Regions from separate parts of the Telluria sp. ZB2R32 genome, predicted to be linked through region 1. Evidence: riboswitches for the same ligand, from Rfam matches in the RefSeq annotation. Region 1 holds a riboswitch; the other holds the start of a gene.
The links. A riboswitch is a leader RNA that binds a small molecule or an ion and turns the genes downstream of it on or off. The one in region 1 is predicted to bind thiamine pyrophosphate.
Positions count from the first base shown of each region.

Region 1 (3,957 bases):
GCCCGGCAGCAGGTAGCCGCCCAGGTCCTGGGTGACGTCGCGCCAGTAGAATTTGTCGAACAGGTTGTCGACGCGGACGCGCAGGGTCACGCTGCTCGCACCCATCTTCATGGCGTAGGCCGCACCCAGGCCGACCACGTGGTAGCCGGGCACGTCGACGGTATTCTCCGGATCGAAGGTCTTCTTGCCCGCGTACTGCCACTGGCCATTGAGCTTCAGGCCCGGCACGGCGGCCAGCGCATACTCTCCCCAGACGGTCGTCTTCAGCTCGGGCACGTTGGTGACGCGCTTGCCGTCCAGCGCGGCGTTGCCGGTGTCCTGCTGGCGTGCGCGCAATGCCATCAGCGAGGCGCCGTAGGTCAGGCCGTTCGAGGCGCGCTGGGCCGACAGTTCGAGGCCGCGGTGATTGCGTTCGCCGTTGCGGACAAACGTGTCCGCTGCATTGGTGTATTCCAGGCCGGTGGTGATCTGGAACACGGCGGCGCTGACCGACACGCCGGCGCCGAGGATGCCCTTGGCGCCGAACTCGAGCTGCTTCGAACGGTTCGGTCCCAAATCCTGGTTGGCATTGGTGGTTTCGATCGGCGCCACGCCGCCCGATTCCAGGCCGTGCGCGAGCGTGCCGTAGACGTTCCAGTTGCGGCTCGGGCTATAGACCAGCGAGACGTTCGGCAGCGTGAACGATGCCTTGTCGCTCACCCACGGCAGCTCGGACTCGGGCTGCTGGTCGCTGTCGATCTTCACGTAGCGCACGCCGGCGTGCACTGCCAGCTGCGGCGACAGGGTAAGGATGTCCTGCACGTAGATGCCGCGCTCGCGGTCGCGGAAGCGTTCGTAGACCGGGCCGGTGGCCGGGTTGCCCGGCGCCGGGTCGGTCACCAGCGGCCGGTAGATGTTGCTGTAGCCGGCGTAGTCGTAGACGTAGTCGCCGTAGCTGTTGTGGCGCTCGGCGTAGCTGGCGCCGACGGTGAGCAGGTGGCGCACGGCGCCGCTGCTGAAGCGCCCCTGCAGTTGGGCCTGCAGGCCGAACGGCGTCTTGCGTTCGCCCACGCTCTGGTAGTCGTAGACGTCGTAGTCGCCGTTCGAGCAGTAGCCCGGATAGAAGCCCTCGCCCTCGTTGCTGCAGCCATAGGGGAAGGCGGTGTAGTCGTCGCGCTTGAACCAGTGCTTGTTGGCGCTGACCGTGGCGTTCCAGTCGGCGTTCAGCTTGTAGGCGAAACGCAGGCCGAGGTTGGTGCTGTCGGTATCGACCGGTTTGGTCCAGGGCTGGTCGTTGAGCAGGGTCTTGGGCGACACGTTCACCGGCAGATCGACGCCGCGAATGAGCTGATAGCCGGGCGCGGTGATCTGCTCCTTGTGCTGGAAGTCCATGTCGAGTTCGAGCTTCGCATCGGGCGTGATCTGCCAGTCGAAGGCGCCGGAGGCGAACTGGCGCTTGCCGTCGGCGCCGCGTACGTAGGAGCGCAGGCGGTCGGCGGCGGCGTTGATGCGGTAGCCGAAGCGCGTGTCCTCGAAGCGCCCGCCGATGTCCGCCTCGGCGTGCACGCTGCCGCGCTCGCGCGCCTCGACCAGCACCGAGCGCAGCGGCGTATCCGTCGGGCGTTTGGTCACGAAGTTCAGCACGCCGCCGGGCGCGGCCACGCCCGCCTGCAGGCCGGCCACGCCCTTGAGCAGTTCGAAGCGTTCCTTGTTCTCGAGCGGGATCTGGGTATCGCCGGCAATCGCGATGCCGTCCTTGCGGTAGCCGGAGTTGTTGTTCAGTTTGAAGCCGCGTACCGAAAACTGTTCGGCATAGCCGACCGCGTTGTAGGCGTCGCCGACCGAGGCGTCGTACTGCACGGCGTCGCTGGCCGAGCGGATCGACAAATCCTGCATCTGGCTGCGCCCGATGGCGACGACCGAGGCCGGGATGTCCATCAGCGGCAGGTCGGCGAAGCCGCCAATGCTGGCGCGGTCGCTGACGGTCCATTTGCTGCCGGTGACGACGACGGAAGCGATCGGCGTACTTGGTTGGTCGGCCTCGACGGCCTGGGCAGTCTGGGTGGTCTGGGCTTGAACCGAGAATGCTTGCGCGAGGGCGCAGGCGAGGAGGGAATGCTTGAAGACGGGTTTCATGATGTGCTCGTGGTTTGCGCGGCGCATGCGCGACGCGTGAATACAACCGGAGCCAACGTGGGGGAAGGGCAAACAAGGGATGCACTGCTTGACGCGCTTTCCTTCGCTGGCATTATCCAGATCAGGTACGAAGGGTATCTCTCACCCGGAACAACGTTCCAGGACCCCTAGCGAGGCGCGAGTGTAACACGGAGTTTTATCCGTGTGGTAGTTCTGGCAATGGGGTAGGGTGGGCACTTGTGCCCACGCGGATGGGACCGGTGGGCATTCGCGAAGTAAAACGAACCGGAATGCGTGCGTGAGAAGGTATTGAAGCGGCGCGGCATGCATCAGCACGACCGCGTGGGCACAAGTGCCTTTCGTGGCCCGGCCCACCCTACGTATCTACACCTCCACCGGCTCCCGCAACGGCGCCGCATGCTCATGGTGCGAGCGCGCATGCAGCAGGTGGCGCTGCAGCGTCGCGCGCGTGCTGCCCTCGATCGCGCGCCAGTTGTCGCGGCGCTGGGCGGCGCGCTTGCGGTGCTTGGAAGGCATGTCGGCCAGCGGTTTCAGGTAGAAGGGCAGGGCGACCAGCCAGGTGTCGCCGGGCAGTTCGACGCCGCCCAGCACCTTCCAGAAGCCATCGTAGGCATTCGCGAAGTGCTTGATTTCGTCCGGATCGTAGGCGATGTGCGCGGTGCATTTCACGGCCAGCACCTGGTCCATGCCGACCGATTGCGCCAGCCCCTGCATTGCCGCGAAGCAGAAGAAGCTGGGCGAATTGTTGGGGAAGCAACGCTCGAAAGCCTCGAAGGCTTCGCCCGAATCGGTCCAGCGGCCCTGGTTGCGCGCGACCAGGGGCACCAGCGGCGCCGGTACGCCGGCGATTTTTCCTTCGACCCAGGAAAACGACAAGCGGTGCAGCACCTTGCCGTCGGCCAGCAGCGCGATCGTCAGGTCGCCCTCGGCATTGGTGCGCGACGCCATCTCGAGCCGGATCAGGAAGGCGTGTTCCTCGACCGTCTGCTCCCACAAGGTCAGGCCGCCGCCCGCGTACACGGCCGCCTTGTAGGCCGTGTCGAACGTCGTCTCCTCGAAGCGGTAATGGGACAGCACGCATTGCACGCGCTGGCGCGGGCTCAGGCCCTGCACCAGATAGGCCGGGTGGCTCAGGTGGTGGAAGGGATCGTCGTTGGGCGGCGTCAGCACGTGGTTGCGGTAGACGTCGAGCTTGCACAGCGCGGCGTGGTCGCGGTAGAACCGCAGCACGCGCGCGCTGCGCGCCACCGACAGCAGCCAGGAAGAAAAGCGCAGCTCGCTGCGACGGGCGAGCCAGTAACGGGTCAGGTGAGCGAGGATCATGGGACGCTCCGTGGAAGACGGCGGGTTGCGAAGAGTCTCATGGTGTCCCAGCCGGCCGGGCCCAGCGGTGCGATTGCTCAAGAGAAACATATTCTCTGTGGCAATATTTTCGACGGCATCATCCCGTCGCGCGTACGCATCGTCAGCATCGTGGTTCTCTTTCAGGTCGTTTTATTCTCTGGAGTAAACATTCTTTATTGCAAGATTAGCACGATCCGCGCGCGGCTTCCCGAAAAACTGTTCCATACTCGGCCTCCTACTTGTGCGGAGACCCCGATGGCATACGAACTGTTCTATTGGCCCGGCATCCAGGGCCGCGGCGAATTCGTCCGGCTGGCGCTGGAGGAAGCGGGCGAGGATTACGAAGACGTGGCGCGCGGGCCGGGCGGCGTCGATGCCTTGATGGCGGCATTGAAGGAGGGGCCGACGCCGAGCTTCGCGCCGCCTTTCCTGCGCAGCGAAGGCATGACGATCGGCCAGACGGCGGCGATCTTGATG
Region 1 is NZ_JCASIG010000003.1:474,436-478,392, forward strand. Features, by position in the region: gene AC56LG_RS11535 (TonB-dependent siderophore receptor) at 1-2,115, opposite strand, end outside; TPP riboswitch at 2,197-2,294, opposite strand; gene AC56LG_RS11540 (DUF535 family protein) at 2,500-3,459, opposite strand; gene AC56LG_RS11545 (glutathione S-transferase) at 3,736-3,957, shown strand, end outside.

Region 2 (3,957 bases), on a different contig from region 1:
GATGATGTCGAAGCCGGTCACCAGCACCGACGATGGCAGGAACATTTTCATATCCGGCGTTTCTTCCGGCCAGCCCATGGTCGAGAAGGGGACGAGCGCCGACGAGAACCAGGTGTCCAATACGTCTTCGTCGCGGCGCAATTCGCCGGTGATGCCCTGCGCGGCCGCCTTGGCCTTGGCTTCCTCTTCGTCGCGCGCGACGACGATGTTGCCCGCGTCGTCGAACCAGGCCGGGATGCGGTGGCCCCACCACAGCTGGCGCGAGATGCACCAGTCCTGGATGTTACCGAGCCACTGGTTGTAGGTCGTGCTCCAGTTCTCGGGCACGAACTTGATCTCGCCGCTGGCGACCTTTTCCAGCGCCACTTCGGTGATCGATTTGCCCGGATTGAAGGTGCCTTCCGGCGCCGGCTTGGTCATGGCGACGAACCACTGGTCGGTCAGCATCGGCTCGATGACGACGCCGGTCCGGTCGCCGCGCGGCACCATCAGCTTGTGCGGTTTTACTTGTTCGAGCAGGCCGAGCGCTTCCAGGTCGGCGACGATCTGCTTGCGTGCCGCGAAGCGGTCCAGGCCCTGGTACTGGGCCGGGGCGTTCTCGTTCATCCTGGCGTCGAGCGTCATCACCGTGATCGGCGCCAGGCCGGCGCGCTGGCCGACGGCGTAGTCGTTGAAATCGTGCGCCGGCGTGATCTTCACGCAGCCGGTGCCGAATTCCTTGTCGACGTAGCTGTCGGCGATGATCGGGATCTCGCGCTCCGTCAGCGGCAGCTTGAGCAGCTTGCCGACCAGGTGGACGTAGCGTTCGTCGGTCGGATCGACCGCGACGGCGACGTCGCCCAGCATCGTTTCAGGGCGGGTGGTGGCCACCGTCAGAGTGCCCGAACCGTCGGCCAGCGGGTACTGGATGTACCACATCGAACCGTCTTCCTCGACCGAGTCGACTTCCAGGTCGGAGACGGCGGTGCCCAGCTTCGGATCCCAGTTCACCAGGCGCTTGCCGCGGTAGATCAGGCCCTGTTCGTACAGGCGCACGAACACTTCGGACACCGTTTTCGAACGGGTCTCGTCCATCGTGAAGTATTCGCGGTCCCAGTCGGCCGAGGCGCCCAGGCGGCGCATCTGGCCGGTGATGGTGTTGCCGGACTGTTCCTTCCACTCCCAGACCTTCTTGATGAATTCGTCGCGGCCCAGGTCGTGGCGCGAGATCTTCTGGGCGTCGAGCTGGCGCTCGACCACGATCTGCGTGGCGATGCCGGCGTGGTCGGTGCCCGGAACCCAGGCGGTGTTATAGCCGCGCATGCGGTAGTAGCGCGTCAGGCCATCCATCACGGTCTGGTTGAACGCATGGCCCATGTGCAGCGTGCCCGTCACGTTCGGCGGCGGCAGCTGGATGCTGAACGCTGGTTTGTCGGCGTCGAGGGTGGCGGCGAAATACCCGCGGCCTTCCCACTCGGCGCGCCAGTATTGTTCGATGTCGGCTGGTTCGAAAGACTTGGCTAATTCCATGATGTGATGGCGTTTGAATGTGCGAAAAGAACCATTATAGAGGAGGCGGGCGCGGATGCGCTCTTGCCCTTGCGGCGATATTTTTGGGCAGGCAGGCGCCCCACGTCCTCCAATTAATCGCTTGTAAAGAAATCCCGGCAAGCTATAATCCACCCGCTGCCACATGGCAGCACACGCTAGGGGTCCTGTGCAGCGAAACGCTGCGCGGGTGAGAAATACCCTCTGAACCTGATCTGGATAATGCCAGCGAAGGGAAGCCTGCGAGACAACGGCCGTGCGCCCGCACGCCCGCACCTCGCGCCTCCTTTGCTGGCTCCTGCCCAAAGGAGCCACATGAATGCACCGCTGAACCCAGCACGGCAGTTCGACGCCGCCACCGCCACGGTGGACACGAACGCCATCACCCCGTTTCCGAACTCGGCCAAGGTCTTCGTCGCAGGCAGCCGCCCCGATATCCGGGTGCCGATGCGCGCCGTCTCACAGTCCGACACGCCCGCCAGCTTCGGCGGCGAGCCGAACCCGCCGCTGTTCGTCTACGACACCTCCGGCCCGTACACCGATCCCGCCGCCCGGATCGACATCCGGCGCGGGCTGCCGGCGCTGCGCCGCGGCTGGATCGCCGAACGCGGCGACACCGAGGAGCTGGCAGGTCCCAGTTCCAGCTACGGCGCACAGCGCCTGGCGGACCCCAGCCTCGACGCCCTGCGCTTCGAACTGACGCGCACCCCGCGCCGCGCCAGGGACGGCGCCAACGTCACCCAGATGCACTATGCGCGGCGCGGCATCGTCACGCCCGAGATGGAATTCGTCGCCCTGCGCGAAAACCTGCGCCGCAAGGAATACCTGGCGCAGCTGGAAGCGTCCGGCCCGCTGGGCAAGCGCACGGCCGGGCTGCTGGGCCGCCAGCATCCGGGCCAGTCGTTCGGCGCCAGCATCCCGGACGAGATCACGCCCGAGTTCGTGCGCGCGGAGGTGGCGCGCGGACGCGCCATCATCCCGGCCAACATCAACCATCCGGAAAGCGAGCCGATGATCATCGGCCGCAACTTCCTCGTCAAGATCAACGCCAACATCGGCAACTCCGCCGTGACATCCTCGATCGGCGAAGAGGTCGACAAGATGACCTGGGCCATCCGCTGGGGCGCCGACAACGTGATGGACCTCTCGACCGGCAAGCACATCCACGAAACGCGCGAATGGATCGTGCGTAACAGCCCGGTCCCGATCGGCACCGTGCCGATCTACCAGGCGCTGGAAAAGGTCAACGGCAAGGCCGAAGACCTGACCTGGGAGATCTTCCGCGACACCCTGGTCGAACAGGCCGAGCAGGGCGTCGACTATTTCACCATCCACGCCGGCGTGCGCCTCGCCTACGTGCCGATGACGGCGAAGCGCCTGACGGGCATCGTCTCGCGCGGCGGCTCGATCATGGCCAAGTGGTGCCTGGCGCATCACAAGGAATCCTTCCTGTACACGCATTTCGAGGACATCTGCGCCATCATGAAGCAGTACGACGTCGCCTTCAGCCTGGGCGACGGCTTGCGCCCCGGCTCGATCTACGACGCCAACGACGAAGCGCAACTGGCCGAACTGGCGACGCTGGGCGAACTGACGCAACTCGCCTGGAAGCACGACGTGCAGGTGATGATCGAAGGGCCCGGCCACGTGCCGCTGCACCTGATCGAGGAGAACATGCGCCTGCAGCTGGAAGGCTGCAGCGAGGCGCCGTTCTACACGCTCGGGCCGCTCACCACCGACATCGCGCCCGGCTACGACCACATCACGTCCGGCATCGGCGCCGCCCACATCGGCTGGTACGGCACCGCCATGCTGTGCTACGTGACGCCCAAGGAGCACCTCGGCCTGCCCGACAAGGCCGACGTTAAGGACGGCATCATCACTTATAAAATCGCCGCCCACGCGGCCGACCTGGCCAAGGGCCACCCGGGCGCCCAGATCCGCGACAACGCGCTCTCCAAGGCGCGCTTCGAATTTCGCTGGGAAGACCAGTTCAACCTCGGCCTCGACCCGGACAAGGCGCGCGCCTTCCACGACGAGACGCTGCCGAAAGAGTCGGCCAAGGTCGCCCATTTCTGCTCGATGTGCGGCCCCCATTTCTGTTCGATGAAGATCACCCAGGAAGTGCGCGCCTATGCCGCGGCCAGCGGCATCGGCGAGGAGGGCGCGCTGGCGCAGGGCATGCAGGAAAAGGCGGTCGAGTTCGTGCGCGGCGGTGCCCGCCTGTACCGCGAGGTGTAGGCGTGCTCGAGATCGAACTGAACGGAGAACCGTACCGCCTGCCCGAAGGCGGCACGCTCGCCGACCTGGTGCGCGCGCTCGGCATCGGCAACGCGGCGGTGGCACTGGCCGTCAACCGCCAGGTGGTGCCGCGCCAGCAGTGGAGCACCCGCCCCCTGGCGGGGCGCGACCGGGTGGACATCGTGCGCG
Region 2 is NZ_JCASIG010000001.1:1,020,259-1,024,215, reverse strand. Features, by position in the region: gene AC56LG_RS04445 (valine--tRNA ligase) at 1-1,509, opposite strand, end outside; TPP riboswitch at 1,678-1,781, shown strand; gene thiC (phosphomethylpyrimidine synthase ThiC) at 1,843-3,768, shown strand; gene thiS (sulfur carrier protein ThiS) at 3,771-3,957, shown strand, end outside.
Region 2: linked by a shared signal. The riboswitch ahead of thiC (phosphomethylpyrimidine synthase ThiC) and the one ahead of AC56LG_RS11535 (TonB-dependent siderophore receptor) in region 1 are both predicted to bind thiamine pyrophosphate.